Regions from separate parts of the Spectribacter hydrogenoxidans genome, predicted to be linked through region 1. Evidence: riboswitches for the same ligand, from Rfam matches in the RefSeq annotation. Region 1 holds a riboswitch; the other holds the start of a gene.
The links. A riboswitch is a leader RNA that binds a small molecule or an ion and turns the genes downstream of it on or off. The one in region 1 is predicted to bind S-adenosylmethionine.

Region 1 (7,907 bases):
TGGTCCGAATGGATACCAGCCTCGGCGAGATCCGCATCGAGATGTTCGCCGACCAGGCCCCCAAAACCGTCGACAACTTCCTGACCTACGTGCGCGACGGTTTCTACGACGGCACCATCTTTCACCGGGTGATTCCCGGCTTCGTGATCCAGGGTGGCGGCTTTACCGAGGATTTCGACCGCAAGTCCACCCGGGACCCGATCCGCAACGAGGCGGATAACGGCCTGGATAACGAACGCGGAACCCTGTCGATGGCACGTACCAGCGATCCAAATTCCGCCACCTCCCAGTTCTTCGTCAACCTCAGCGACAACAAGCCGCTGGACCAGGGCCCCGGCAATGCCGGCTATGCCGTGTTCGGGCGCGTGGTTGCCGGCATGGAAGTGATCGACAAGATCGCCGCCCTGCCCACCGGCGCCGCCGGCCCGTTCCGCCAGGACGCCCCGCAGGAAACCGCGTTGATCGAATCGGCGGAAGTCATCGAGCCCTGACGCGGATACCGGCAGCGTGGCGCTGCATTTCATTGCCGACCTGCATCTGGAGCCCCGGCGACCAGTGCTGACCGGCGTCATGCAGCGCTACCTCGCCGGCCCCGCCCGCGCGGCCGAAGCGCTCTACATCCTCGGCGACCTGTTCGAGTACTGGGTGGGCGACGACGGCGGGCTGCGCACCCACGCGGACACCGTGGCCGGCATCCGCCGGCTGGCCGATCAGGGCGTACCGGTTTACTTCATGCGCGGCAATCGGGACTTCGCGGTGGGCAACGCGTTCGCGGACGCCGCCGGACTCACCCTGCTCGAGGATCCGGCCACCCTGGACTTTGACGGCCGTCGGGTGGTGCTGTCGCACGGGGACCGCCTGTGCACCGACGACCTCGCCCACCAGCGTTTCCGCGCCCGCTATACCGACCCCGACTGGCTCGACCGGATGCTGGCCCTACCCCTGTGGCAGCGACAGTGGATCGCCCGCTATGCACGCTGGCGCAGCCGCCTGCGCGGCCGCCGCAGCAATCCGGAGATAATGGACGTCAACCGGCAAACAGTGCGGGCCTTCATGGCCGAACGGGAAACCCGGTTACTGATCCACGGCCACACCCACCGCCCCGCCGATCATGAGCTCACGGTCGACGGCGAAAACGCTCATCGGCTGGTGCTGGCCGACTGGCGACAGGATCATGGTGAGGTGCTTACGCTGGACAACTCGGGATGGGAGCGCCATCCCCTGATATAGCCGCTAAGCGGACGAGTTTCGCTCTTGGAGATACTCGAGCTCGGACTCGGCAAACCCGGCCCGCCGCCGGTCCGGGAAGTTATACGGGCCGGGCGGCCCGCCGTTCATGTAGGTCTCGAGCAGGTGCGGAAACAGCGTGTCCGGATCCTCGCCGCGCTGCTCGCAGCAATACCGAAACCAGCGGGTGCCGATGGCCACGTGCGGCACCTCCTCTTCCAGGATGATTTCCAGGATGGCCACCGTTTCCCGGTCGCCGGCGCCGGTGAGGCGCTTGATCATCCCGGGCGTGACATCCAGCCCACGGGCCTCCAGCACACGCGGGACCAGCGCCATGCGCACCAGTACGTCGTGCGCCGTTTTTACTGCGGCTTCCCACAATCCGTTGTGGGCGTCGAAATCGCCGTAGGCGAATCCGAGCTCGCCCAGCCGTTCGCTCAGCAAGCGAAAGTGCCGCGTCTCGTCCGCGGCAACCCGCAGCCAGTCGCGGTAGAAGTCGGCCGGCATGCCGGTGAAACGCCAGGCGGCGTCCAGCCCCAGATTGATGGCATTGAACTCGATATGGGCGATGGCATGAACCAGCGCGGCGCGGCTCTCGACCGTCCCCAGGCCGCGCCGCGGCAGCTTCGCCGGGTGCACCAGCTGCGGCCGCGACGGCCGGCCGGGCATGGCGATGACCGGCGATTCGCCGGTCTCGCCTGCCAGCACACCGGCATCCCCGACAGCCAGTTCGTCGACCCGGCGGCACTTGTCCACCGGATCGTCGGCCATCAGAGCCGAATGGATGTCATCGCGCGTCAAAGGGCTGCCAGCCCTGGCTCGAGATCGGCAATGATGTCCTCGACATTCTCCAGGCCGGCCGAAATCCGCACCAGTCCGTCGCCGATGCCGGCGCGGGCGCGTTCCTCGGCGGAAATCCGCGAATGCGTGGTGCTGGCCGGATGCACGATGGTGGTCCGGGTGTCGCCAAGATTGGCGGTGATCGACAGCATGCGGGTGCCGTTGATCACCTGCCAGACCCCGGCCCGGCCGCCGGCCACCTCGAATGCCACAATACCCCCGAAGCCGGTCTGCTGACGGCTCGCCAGTTCGTGCTGGGGATGCGACGCCAGCCCGGGGTAATGCACCCGTGTGATGCCCGGTTGTGCCTCCAGCCAGGTCGCCAGCGTATGGGCGTTCTCGCTGTGGGCACGCATGCGCACTTCCAGGGTTTCCAGCGCCTTGTGGAAAATCCAGGCATTGAACGGGCTCATCGCCGGCCCGGCCGTGCGCAGGAAACCAAACACCTTCTCGCCCACGGTCTCGGCGTCCCCGATCACCGCGCCGCCCAGCGCCCGGCCCTGGCCGTCCAGGAACTTGGTGGCGGAATGAATGACGATATCGGCGCCGAAATCGAACGGTTTCTGCAGCGCCGGGGTGCAGAAGCAGTTGTCGACCACCAGCCAGCAGTCGTGCTCACGGGCGACCTGCGCCAGCGCGGCGATATCCACCACCTCGGTGAGCGGATTCGACGGGGTCTCCACGAACAGCATCCGCGTGTCGGGCGTAACCGCATCGCACCAGGCGTCGACATCCGTGGTCGCCACGTAACTGGTGCGGATGCCCAGCTTGCCCAGGTAGTTGTTGAACAGGCTGATGGTGGAGCCGAACAGGGTGTTGGCAGCCACGATATGATCGCCCTGCTCCAGCAGCCCGAGGCAGGTGGACAGGATCGCGGACATGCCCGACGACGTGGCCACGCAGCACTCGCCGCCTTCCATCGCCGCCAGCCGTTCGCCGAAGGCGCGGACGGTGGGATTGGTGAAGCGTGAGTAGATGTTGCCGGGCTCGTCGCCGGCGAAGCGGGCCGCGGCCTGGTCGGCCGAATCGAACACGAAACTGGACGTGGCGAAGATGGGTTCGCTGTGCTCGCCTTCGGGCGTGCGGCTGCGGCCGGCCCGCACGCCGCGGGTGGCGGTGCCCCAGGTGGGTTGGTCGTTCTCATTCATTTCGATCACCCGTTACAACACGATAAGACATTGTTTGCGGGCACAAAAAAACCCGCGTGCGAAGCGGGTCATGCCCGATTTAGCAGTATTTATTACGCGCCCGCAAGCTGGTCACAAATCGGCGCACTTCGCAGCTAAAGACTAGCCCTGCCCCGGCAGCCGGGTCAAGTTGATGCGGGTCGGGTTCAGCGCGCGTTATGCAGTTCGATCACCGCGCCCGGGGCGCTGCGGCGCTGCTCCTTGGCCGAATCGGAGCGGAACAGCTCCAGTTGCGACAGGTAGTCATCGTTGATATCGGCGGTGACGTAATCGCCGGTGAATACCGAATCCTCGAACCGCTGGATATGCGGATTGCCCTTCTGCACCGCCCGTCGCAGGTCGTCCATGTCCTGGTAGATCAGACGGTCGGCGCCGATGATGCGGCAGATTTCGTCCTCGTCGTAGCCATGCGCCACCAGTTCGCTGGCCGACGGCATATCGATGCCGTAGACGTTGGGGTAGCGAACCGGCGGGGCGGCGGAGGCAAAGTACACCTTGTTGGCACCCGCCTCGCGGGCCATCTGGATGATCTGCTGCGAGGTGGTGCCGCGTACGATGGAGTCGTCCACCAGCAGCACGTTCTTGCCGGCGAACTCCAGGTCGATGGGGTTGAGCTTCTGGCGCACGGATTTCTTGCGCTGCTGCTGCCCCGGCATGATGAAGGTGCGGCCGATGTAGCGATTCTTGATGAAGCCCTCGCGGTACTTCACGTCCAGCTGGGCCGCCAGTTCCACCGCCGCCGTGCGTGAGGTCGAGGGTATCGGGATCACCACATCGATATCGTGGTCAGCCCATTCCCGCTTTATCTTGTCGGCCAGGTAGGTGCCCATGCGCAGCCGCGACTTGTACACGTAAACATTGTCGATAACCGAGTCCGGCCGCGCCAGATAGACGTATTCGAAGATACAGGGCGACACCACCGGCTTTTCCGCGCACTGGCGTACATGAAGCTGGCCGTCGAGCGTGATCACCACCGCCTCGCCCGGCTGGATGTCACCAATCAGTTCGAACCCCAGCGCATCAAGCGCGACACTTTCCGAGGCCACCATGTAATCGGTACCCGCCGGCCCGGTACGCTTGCCGTAGACCACCGGCCGGATGCCGTTCGGATCACGGAATGCCACCAGCCCGTAGCCGGTGATCATGGCCACCGCCGCATAGGCCCCGCGACAGCGGCGATGCAGGGCTGCCACCGACTCGAACACATCGTTTTCGTTGAGCGTCAGCCCACCGCGCAGCATCAGCTCGTGGGCGAACGCATTGAGCAGGATTTCGCTATCCGAATCGGTATTCAGATGGCGGCGATCGGCGCGGAACAATGCCTCGCTGAGCTCGCCGGCATTGGTAAGATTGCCATTGTGCGACAGGCAAATGCCGTAGGGCGTGTTCACGTAGAACGGCTGGGCCTCGGCCGAGGATTCCACCCCCGCCGTGGGATAGCGCACATGCCCGACCCCAGCGTTGCCCTGAAGGCGCACCATGTGCTCGGTACGGAAGACATCCCGCACCAGTCCATTGTCCTTGCGCAGGTGCAGACGCCCATCCTGCGTGGTGATGATGCCGGCGGCGTCCTGCCCGCGGTGCTGCAGGACGGTCAGTGCATCGTAGATGTCCTGATTGACCGGCCCCTGGGCGACCATTCCGGCAATTCCACACATGGTCAGGCGTTGTCTCCCGTATCGTTGGTTGGCGCCGTGTCAGTAGGCACCGGCGGGTCGAAGCGGATTTCCGAGGCCAGTTCTTCCGGCAGCCAGTCCCGCAGCCAGACGGCGCCCCGCTCCAGATGCCCGACGAACAGCGACTGATCCCACCAGTCGTCCCGGGGCACCGGCGTGAGCCCGGCAATGAGCACCAGCAACACCAGCAGCGCGGCCCCGCGCAGCACCCCGAACAGGCCGCCCAGGCCGCGATCGGTGCCGGCAAACCCGGTACGGTCGACCAGCCCGGCCATCAGGTGATTGAATACCGCCCCGATGATGAGCACGGCGATGAACAGCACGCCAAAGGCCACGGCCAGACGCGCGGAGCCCACGGAAATCCAGCCTTCAAGCATGCCGGCGGCCGGCGTGGCGAAGCGGAATGCCAGCCAGAAGGCCACGATCCACGTGGCCAGGCCAATCGCCTCGCGAAAGAAGCCACGGAAGAACCCGACCATGGCCGAAACGGCGATCACGGCCAGAATCGCGTAGTCGATCCAGATCACCGGCGGCTATCGCTGCGAGGGCGTCATGACGCGGATGTTACCAGACCGGAGACGCAGCCGGCCTATTCGGCCGACTGCACCTGCGGCTGGTGTCCCGCCCCGCGCAGCTTGACCGCGGCGTGCTCGGCCTCGGCCTCGCTGCCAAACGGACCGACCCGCACCCGGTAGAACGTACGCTCACCCACCGTGGCCGGCTGGTAGAACGCCGGAAAGTCGGGATTCAGTTCCGCCGCCAGGCTGCGCGCATTGGCCTCGTCGCCGAAGCTGCCGACCTGGACAACCCAGTCTCCCGCGGGTGTCTGCTCGCGACGCAGGCTGGTTGCGGCCGGCGGCGCCTCGGCGGGCTCGCTTTCGGGCTCGGGCTCGGGCTCGGGCTCGGGTTCGGGTTCTGGCTCGGGTTCTGGCTCTGGCTCGGGTTCCGGCTCGGGTGCCGGTTGCGGCTCGGGCTCGGGTGCGTTGGGCGTTTCCTGCTTCGGTTGCGATGCCGGCGGCTCTGTCTCGCCAGACTGGTCCCGGGCAGGCACGGGCTGCGACACCTGCGCCGGCGGCGTGTCCGTCTGTTCCGTTCCAGACGAAGTGCCCTTCGCCGGAGCCGTCTCATCCTCGTCCACCGGTACGGCTTCGCCGGACGGGCGAATCTCGAACACCCGCACCTCTTCACCCTCGCCCGGGCCGTCGGGCTGGGCCAGCCAGACCAGCGTCGCCGGAATCAGCACCCCGATGCCCAGCAGCACGGCCGCGCCCAGCAGGCGCAGTTTGGTCACGTCTTCCACGGGCTATCCTCCAACAGAGTCATGACCTCGCCCACGGTATAGAACGACCCGCAGACCAGGATGCGATCGCCGGGCTCGGCCCGGCCGCGGGCGGCGGCGAATGCCGACCCGATATCCTCGTAGGCCGAAGCCGATCCCGGCAATTGCGCCGAAAGTGCCTCTCCATCCAGGCCTCGCGGTCCGCTCAGACTGCCGGCGAACCAGGCCGTCACGACATCGGCCAGGTGGGTGGTCGCGCCCGCGATCGGCTTGTTCGCGAGCATGCCGATGACCGCCAGCGTCCGCCCGGGGACCGGGTGCTTCGCCAGCCACTCGCGCAATACCGCCATGGCCTCGGCGTTGTGACCCACGTCCAGCACCAGGTCCACGGCCCCTGCCAGGCGCTGGCGGCGCCCCGGCACCGCGAACCCGGCAAGCCGGGCATCGATGACGGATGCATCCAGTGGATAGCCGGCGGCGCGAAGCGTGGCCAGAGCCGCTGCCAGGTTATCGGGCAGCAGGCCCGGAACCGGTTGCAGCGCGAATTCGGCCCCGGTCCAGTCATGCCAGTGCCAGTGTTGCGCCCCGGCCACCAGGTCGTAATCGATCCCGATCCGGCGCAGCAGCGCGCCAGTCTTCGAGGCGGCCGCGGCGATGCTGGCCGGGGGATCGCGGTCGGCACAGACGGCGGGTCGATCGGCACGGAAAATCCCGGCCTTCTCGCGACCAATGGCCTCGCGGTTATCGCCGAGCCAGTCGACATGATCGAGGCCGATACTGGTGATCACCGAGGCCGTCGCATCGAAGGCGTTGACCGCGTCCAGCCGCCCGCCCATGCCGACTTCGAGCACTACCTGATCGACGCCGGCCTGTGCGAAGCAGTGCATGGCCGTGAGCGTGCCGAATTCGAAATAGGTCAGCGGAACCTCGCCACGGGCCTCGGCCACGGCCCGGAATGCGGCGACCAGCCCGGCATCGTCGACCGGTTCGCCGTCGATGCGGATGCGCTCGTTGTAACGAACCAAGTGCGGCGAGGTGTACACACCGGTGCGGCCGGCCAGCAGCCGTTCCAGTACCAGCGCGCAACTGCCCTTGCCGTTGGTACCGCCCACCGCCAGGATCGGGGCCGGGAACGGCTGCAACCCCATGCGGCCGCCGACTTCGACCACGCGGGCCAGATCGAGATCGATTTCCCGGGGGTGAAGCGTTTCCTGCCAGCGCAGCCAGTCGTCGACGGTAACCGGGGTCGGCGACAGCACCGCGCTCATTGAATGTCGGCGGCGCGGGCTTTCTGGTGGGTCATCATCGCCAGCAGGTTGTGCACGCGATCACGCAACTCGCGGCGGTCCACGATCATGTCGATCGCACCGTGCTCCAGCAGGAATTCGCTGCGCTGGAAGCCCTCCGGCAGCGTCTGCTGCACCGTCTGCTCGATCACGCGTGGGCCGGCAAACCCGATCAGGGCGCCCGGCTCGGCCATGTTGATGTCGCCCAGCATCGAGAAACTGGCGGCAACACCACCCATGGTGGGATGCGTGAGCACCGACACGAACGGCTGCCCGGCGGCGCTCAGGCGGCCGAGGGCCGAACTGGTCTTGGCCATCTGCAGCAACGAGAACAGACCTTCCTGCATGCGTGCGCCGCCGCTGGCGGAGAAGCAGACCAGCGGGCGCTTGCGTTCCGCGGCATGCAGCGCGG
Region 2 (7,907 bases), on a different contig from region 1:
GGGCGGGCGAGAACCCGGAGTGGGTGGCCCGACAGCTCGGCCACAGCGATACCACCATGCTGTTCAAGACCTACTCGCGATTCGTGCCGAATCTGACACGGCGCGACGGCTCGGCCATGGAGCGGCTGCTGGCCGGTCAGATCACCTCGCACAGGGACGCGCACTCAGGCGTTGGCGCAGTCCCTGCGTCCCATAACGCAACAACGCCCCATTAATAAGAAAAAGGAGGCTGTCATGACAGCACTCGACAAGGCGCCTACGCGTCTCAACAGCATCGTCCAGGGCCAGTATCTGCTGACCGACGTGACCCAGCGCCAGACATCCGGCGGCAAGTGGTTCGCCACGGCGACCCTGGAGGACAGCAGGGATTCGATCGACGCCTACGTCTGGCCGGAATCCGGCCTGCTGGGGAATCTGCCAGTCCATCGGCCCGTTCCGGTCCAGGCGGCGCTGTATGTCCGCCGATTCGGGGGCCGCGTGATCGGCGATCTGCGGGCCCTGCATACCATCAGTGAGCCGGAGATCAGGAATGCAGCCCGGCTGCTGCCGCGGTCGCTGTGTCCCGAGGCGGCCGTTGCCGCGCTCGAAGCGCTCGAGACCATGGTGGGCAAGCTGGACCCCGAGCCGCTGCGTCGTTTCATCAACCGGGTGCTACTCGATACCCGTATCAGCCCGGCGATCCTGACCTGCCGGGGGAGTCTGGGGCATCACCACGCCGCCCGAGGCGGTCTACTGATCCACAGCATGCATGTGATGGCGCTGTGTGATCGGCTGACTGAGGGAGCGCTTACACCAGTAGAGTGTGATCTCATCAAGGTCGTCGCCCTGATGCACGACTTGGGAAAAATCCGGACCGTGGGTGACAACGACACCCGGCCGGTGCACTACAAGCTGGTCGACCACGGGGTGCAGACCAGTCGTCTGCTGGATAGACACCTGGAGTGGCTGCGCTCGCGCGCGCCGGATCTGGCTGCCGCCCTGAACTACATGCTCGGGTACATCGGACAACCTAATGCGATGCGCCATCGCGCGCGTTTCGTGGGCGCCGACATCGTGGTGTACGCCGACCGGATCAGTGCCGGTCTGGCCAATGGCCGGCGTTTGTCGGCCCTACTGGGTGAGACGTTGGCCGGGCAACAGCTCGCCGCGCTACCTGTACTGGCGCATCAGACGCTGGTAAGCGAGCAGCACGCGCTGCCGCATTGACCCCACCGGCGGCCCGCCGCCGCCACAACGCGTTGCCATGCATGGCTCGGCGGCGAGCCGGGCCATGCGGGGCAACTGCATATCCGACGACGCCGATTCCGATCAATAACAACAACAAACCGGAGAAGCGCCATGAATCCATACGAGCGCCTGATGATGATCGCACTGGGCTTTATTCTCATATACGCCGCGATGCTGATACTCGGCGCGCCATGAAACGACGGTCGCGCCGGCACTACCGGTATCTGTTAACCGCCAACGGTGCCCGAGGACCACCTGTCAGATGGCGCCCTGTCCTCCTCCGGAATCAGGCCCGGTTGTCAGCGAATAGTGATACTTGCCGGCGCGCAGCAATTGGTCGAGATGAGCCCCGACACATCCATCAGCAAACTGGCCGCTCGCGATAATGCGAGCGGCCTGAGCCTTGGACACGCCGCGATAATGGTTATTTGCATCCGCTGCAGCGGTAGCCATCTCGCGAATACCGGAGACGAACTCCGGGCTGACGTATACACCCGCCCGATTCGCCGCGATGGCACACACGCCCCATCCAGCAATCAACTCGACCACGGACCAAGCCCAATAGCAACCGGCTAGCTGGTCCTCGGCCGCGGCTTCACTTTCCTCGGACAGCTGCAACGGAAAGTCTGGCCGGGGGACAGGCCATGCGGCCTCTTTCCAGGGTTCCGCGTACCGCTGAAAACCCTCGAAAACGTTGCTCGAGAACTCGAAAGCCTTCGGCAGTCTGAATGACACGCCTCTTGCCGGCGCCGCCGCAGCAGATGCTCGGATTCGTTCCATGGCGCCGTGTTCGACGCCCCGAGCTGCGTTGTAACGGGCCGCCGCCCGGTAGGCCGAGGCTTCATCCCCGAAGTGGCGATCAGCGACGCGCCAGCCACCGCCGACGTTGGCCACAGCCACGGTCAAATGCCAGTCACCCTCGATTGGTGCCGGTGCCCAGCACCACAAGTACCGGCCAAACTCTCGCGTTGCGGCGCGCAAGTGCAGTTTGGGCAGCGTCCAGCAACCACGAGGCTCTTTGCTATCTACTTCCGAGTTTCCCATGTGAGCTTCTCCATTAGTCGATGGGATGGAGTCGCTACGCTGGCTCGGGGCCCGACAGCCGCGATGGCGACGACTCTTGCCGCGTCAGGATCTGTCACGCCGTCGGAAGGGTGGCTCAGGATGGCCGTAAACTGCCAGAGACTCGATGGAATACTAGTTCGTCACCGCTAACACGTGGCTTTCGGCCTTCGAACCGGACGTCATTCCAGCTCAAGTTCCGTTCCCAAGCGTTTTTTATAGCTCGGGTCCCGATAAATCGTCTCACCATCTCTGCTTTCTATACGCCCCTTAGGACGGTAGCCGCCATCCCGCACCCGACGCGTGCCGCCGGCGTCAGGCGCACTGATCTCGCCCACGGGCTGGTAATTGGAGTCACGCACGGTATAGCTGCCGTCGGCCTGCCGGTCCAGCCGGTACTTCGCGCGGTACAGATTGTCGCGGATGATGTAGTCGTCGCCCCGCTGCTGGATATCGCCTTGCCGCTGATAGTTGCTGTCACGGATGGTCCCGGTATCGCGGTCGCCGTACTGGAATTCCGAGAGCGTCCGCATGCGGGGTTCGCCGGTTGCAACGCAACCGCTCAGAAGCACGCCCGCGACTAGCAATGACAGGAGCTGCAATGTGGGTTCTTCCAATCGGTTGATCTGGCTCATGGCATCCGCTCCCGAGACGTCGAGACTAGCCGCTTGGCAATTTTCGCGTCAGGCTGCCCGCTAGACACCGCTCACCCTGCGACGTTTGCTGCGCGCTGTCCATTATTGGCAGATCCATCCGACAGGGCGTGTCGGAAAAGCCCAGAAAACGTCACGGAGAGATCAGATATGGCCACCTCCCTGCCGGAAACATTCGCCTGGTTCGAGGCCCAGCCGTTGAAGGATCGGGAGCGCACGAGAATCTGCCAGTGCGGCACCGAGCAGGTGATTCGTCGGTCCAGAGACCGCAGTCGCATGCGGGCTGCCATGCTCAGCCTGGTGTTCGTCGATCAGTTCCTGCATCAGCATTACGGCAGCCTCCATCCCCGGTTCCGCGAGTGCTACCCCACCCCGCAGCTGGCACACCACGCCTTCCACGGCCACACCTCGCCGAGCTGGCTGGTCTATTCCCAGTACGAATACGATCCGAAGCCGGACTGGTCGCTGATTGCCGCCACCCTTCGCGATTGCCTGGATGACGCCAGAACCTGGCTCGAGGCCGAATCCGGCGAGCCCAAGCCGGACTTTTGGGTGCTCGTGCGATACGAAATCAAGCGCGAGTTCGAGTGGCAGCACCAGGACGATCTGATGGCGGCGTTGTCCTGAACACGGGCCCGTCCAATCTCGGCGACGCATTTGCAGGGCCTCGGTAGCGCTGCTAGTCTTCACATCGCGCCGATTTGAGCTCAGCTTGCGGGCGCGTAACAAATGCCGCTAAAGCGACCTGGAAAGGCCCGCTTTGGCGTATTCGCTGAGCGGGTTTTTTATTGCCCGGGTGCCGGGCAGCCGCCGATTTAAGTACCAACTTGCGGGCGGGATACAAGTACGGCTAAAGCGGCGGTATCCGGTTCACTCCCCGACCGACACCTGCCGGTGTTTCTGTTCGGGGACGAGGAATCGGATCATGACGCAGCGCTATCTCTTCACCTCCGAGTCGGTCTCCGACGGCCACCCCGACAAGCTGGCCGACCGCATCTCGGATACCGTCCTCGACCGCTGTCTGACGCTGGACGCCCACGCGCGGGTCGCCTGCGAAACCCTGCTGGCCGACAACCTCGTGGTGGTGGCCGGCGAATTCGGCTTTCGCGACGAACGGCACTTCGAGCAGCTGCGTGGCGAGCTGGACGGGCTGGTCCGTGGCGTCCTGCGCGAGACCGGCTACAACGACAGCTTTCCCGGCATCGACCCCGACCGCTGCGAGGTGCTCCTGCGGGTGCACGGCCAGTCGGTGGAGATCGCCGGGGCCGTCGTTCACGAGGATGGCGAACTCGGGGCCGGCGATCAGGGCCTGATGTTCGGATACGCCTGTGACGAGACCCCGGAGCTGATGCCATTGGCCATCCGCCTGGCACACCGGATCATGCAGCAGCACAAGCGGCTGCGCGGGGACGGCACCCTGCTCTGGCTGCGCCCGGACGCCAAGGCCCAGGTGACGCTCGGCTATGAGGACGGCCGCCCGGCGACCATTGAAACCGTAGTGGTCTCCACCCAGACCGATGGCACCCTCGATGAGATCGAGCTCCATAACCAGGTCATGCAACAGGTCGTGTCGCCGATCATGCCCAAGGCACTGATGCGCCCCCACTCCCAGTGCCTGGTCAACCCCGGCGGGCGATTCGAGGCCGGCGGCCCCCACGCGGATACCGGGCTGACCGGGCGCAAGATCATCGTGGACACCTATGGCGGGAGCTGTCCGCATGGCGGTGGCGCATTCTCGGGCAAGGACCCGACCAAGGTTGACCGGTCAGCCGCGTATGCGGCGCGATGGGTCGCCAAGACGGTGATGGCCGCGGAGCTGGCGTCGAAGGCCACCGTGCAACTGGCCTATGCGATCGGCCGAGCAGCCCCGGTGTCGGTGCGTGTGGACACTCATGGCACCGCCAGCATTGAGGAGGCGGAGATTGAACAGGCCGTCCATCGGGTCTTCGATCTGTCGCCGGCGGGCATCATCCGGGACCTCGAGCTGACACGACCGATCTATGCGGCGACCGCGGCTTTCGGCCACTTCGGGCGGGAGCTGCCGGAATTCACGTGGGAATCGACGGCCCGGGTCGATGCGCTGCGGGCAGAACTCGGGCTCGGACCCGGCGCGCCGGAAAAGCAACGGCAGCTGTCCCGCTTCATGAAGGAACTGCATGGCGCCGGGCAGGTCAGCGACGAGATGCGCGCCTGGTGGGCGAATCGCTACTGATCCTAGCATGGCGCAGTCACGCCCATCACGGCGGCGGCCGTGTGCCGGGACAGGTCGATGGCGGGAAGGCCCGCCTCGGCCATCGCCCGGCCGAGCTTTTCGACGAGGTCGGGGTTCTGCTCGTCGGGCGACGGCGGTTCGCGCAGAATCCAGCAGACGGCGGGGATGCTGGGGCCGTCGAAGAGTTCGGCGATGACGGCCTCCGGTCCGTAGACATCCAAGCCAGAGTCCCGGTAAAGCTCGCGGATTTCATCGTGGGTGAGCGAGTAAACAACCCCGAATGCATGATCACCGGGCGACCGCACAATAGTGGAGAGGTGACCAATGCAAAGCTGGTGATCCGGTACCGAGGCCAGCCGCGGGTTGCGCGGTTGCACCCCGCGGTCCGTGAGCATGCGCGGGTCGAGATAAAGACCGTAGAAGAGAATATCGGTTAACCGATCACGCGAATCACTCGTATGCATTACTGCTTAACCAGCTTGTCCGCCGAGAAACAGGCTCTCAACAATCCACGTGTTCTGTTGGAAAGGTGAGCTGAGTCCATCAGCTTCAATCAACGCCGAGCGCCTTGAACACGGCATCGACCGGGTCAGAGTAAAAGCTGACCTGAAACTTGGAGAACAATTCGCTGGGCACAGACGCAATATCTTTGGCACTGCTCATTGGTAGCAGCACCTTTTTAGCGCCGGAATCCATGCCAACCTGCAGTACTTCGGCGAGATTTTCCGTTGGAACGATGTTGCCACCTAGGCTCATGTCGCCTAGCACCAACATTTGACTCTGAAGCGGCCGCCCCATCGTGCCCGAGCAGTAAGCTAGAAATGCCGGAAGCGTCATCTGTTTGGCCGGCCCGGTATTGTTTAACTCGACGATGTGCAGGTGCAAGTCGAACTCCCCCGCCCTCGTCATGGTGCTGACGCGGGAGATATTCGCCTTGAAATAGTCGTGCGCAACCTTCAGAGGTTCTTTCGCGGCCGCGCTTGAGCCCAATCCCGAGGTTGTCAGCTTGCCATTACCACTCGTTGCCTGCGTTTCAAGTCGATATAGACCAAGGTGACCACCAGACCCGGTGGTCGCGGTATACACCGTGCCGGGGTGGCTGGGTCCCTCCGGAATCAAACCGCCGCCGCCTTGCTCGCGAACGCTCACGAAGTGCTCTTCCATCGACTCATTGTCGATGTAAGAGAAATGCACGTCATAGAATTCCATGCCGCCAATGCGCTTGAGCTGCTCCTTTACGCGCCGGCGGGCTTCCAGGGCATATTCCAGGCATCGCCGAACCGCTTCCTTGTCATGCCCCGCATGGGGGTGCAAAAGCTTCAGCAAGCCCGATGCGCTACGGCGCACGGCGATGCTATCGCGCTGATTAAGATTGTTGCCTAGCTTGAAGTAGCGATCGATCTCGTCGGAGAAGTTGCGTTTACGCATTTCACGCATGAACTCGGCAAGATAGTCGGTGATCAGACCGTACTGATTAGTAAAGAACTCTGGCCGCATCTTCGGAATCTCCCAGCCCGGGAGATAGGCGTGGAAGCGATCGAAAAAGGCCGAGTCAATCATCGCCTCCGGGAAGGGGGTCAACAGATGGCTGGTCTTCAGTAGCGACTCGACCGAATGATTGATGTTGCCGATGAACATCATGCTGGCCTGCGCGTTGATCGAGTCGCGACCTCTGGCGAACGATCCAGAAGCCATATAGTCCTTCATGATCTGGACGCCGTCGTTGTCCTTGAAGTGAATGCCGGCAACCTCGTCGAAGGTCACTACATCCCAGAGGCCAACGAGGCCCACTTGGTGGCGTGACATGTTGTAGAAGAGGTTAGCGACCGTGGTTTGCCCGCCAGATACCAGAATGGAGTTCGGACTACATTCCTTATAAACGTGGCTTTTACCGGTACCGCGCGGCCCCAGTTCACACGCGTTATAGTTGTTCTCTACAAACGGGATTAGTCGGGCCAGTAAATGCCACTTCACCCGTGTCTCGAAGTGCGATGGCTCCATGCCAGTGGAGCGCAGCAACACATCCAGCCACTCTTCTTCCGTGAACTGTGGGCGCGCATCCAGCAGGGCATCGAGATCCGTGTTCGGCATCTGGATGGGCTTTAGCTCTTGGATCGTAAACGGCGAACCGCCTTGTCCTTCCTCGTAGTAGTAACGGATAGTGGCAATGCACCAAATACCGCCAACCAGCAGCTTCTCGAAGTTTTTGACATGACGGCCTTCGATGTTCGCGTTCGTAATGCCAAGATTGGATAACATGGCCTCGAACTGATCCTTCTTCTCGTTAAGCCGAACCGTCACCTTGTCGATGATCTTGAAGCTGCCGGCTTCCCGGATCTTGGCCTTGATCTTCTCGGCCTCGTCCGGTCGCACGTAGTTTTCCGCCAGCACCTGCTTAACGCGGTCCATACCGATATCAATCTGCTCATCATCGGCCGAGGCGCAGTACATACCCAGCAGATACTCGAGAACGTACACAGGTACATTCGCGCCTTCTTTTAGGCGCTTGGTCAGATCCTTACGGACGATCTTGCCGGGGAAATACTCGATCAGCTTGGCGTCGAGATCCAAGCTGTCGCCGGTGTGGGCGGAGTTGTCAGAAATCAAAGTCATTTTCTATCGCCAAATCGATGCGCACCGGAATGCGCTGGAGTTCCACCTCGGTCTCGGCGTCACTCAGGGTGAGGTAATGCTGATCACCCTTGTGCACGGCTTGTGCGAGCAGACTGAGCGGCACCTTGGTCTGTCGCTGG

Region 2: another riboswitch for S-adenosylmethionine. It lies ahead of metK (methionine adenosyltransferase); the one in region 1 lies ahead of RM532_RS11160 (O-succinylhomoserine sulfhydrylase).

What each region holds. Positions count from the first base shown of each region.
Region 1 is NZ_JAVRIB010000011.1:25,097-33,003, reverse strand. It holds gene RM532_RS11175 (peptidylprolyl isomerase) at 1-491, shown strand, start outside; gene RM532_RS11170 (UDP-2,3-diacylglucosamine diphosphatase) at 508-1,230, shown strand; gene RM532_RS11165 (ferritin-like domain-containing protein) at 1,234-1,998, opposite strand; gene RM532_RS11160 (O-succinylhomoserine sulfhydrylase) at 2,025-3,215, opposite strand; SAM riboswitch at 3,274-3,350, opposite strand; gene purF (amidophosphoribosyltransferase) at 3,401-4,912, opposite strand; gene RM532_RS11150 (CvpA family protein) at 4,915-5,457, opposite strand; gene RM532_RS11145 (SPOR domain-containing protein) at 5,520-6,230, opposite strand; gene folC (bifunctional tetrahydrofolate synthase/dihydrofolate synthase) at 6,218-7,477, opposite strand; gene accD (acetyl-CoA carboxylase, carboxyltransferase subunit beta) at 7,474-7,907, opposite strand, start outside.
Region 2 is NZ_JAVRIB010000015.1:8,347-16,253, reverse strand. It holds gene RM532_RS13205 (Arm DNA-binding domain-containing protein) at 1-215, shown strand, start outside; gene RM532_RS13200 (HD domain-containing protein) at 235-1,206, shown strand; gene RM532_RS13195 (hypothetical protein) at 1,486-2,271, opposite strand; gene RM532_RS13190 (hypothetical protein) at 2,472-2,924, opposite strand; gene RM532_RS13185 (hypothetical protein) at 3,093-3,569, shown strand; SAM riboswitch at 3,626-3,702, shown strand; gene metK (methionine adenosyltransferase) at 3,868-5,154, shown strand; gene RM532_RS13175 (hypothetical protein) at 5,157-5,549, opposite strand; gene brxL (protease Lon-related BREX system protein BrxL) at 5,704-7,767, opposite strand; gene pglZ (BREX-1 system phosphatase PglZ type A) at 7,751-7,907, opposite strand, start outside.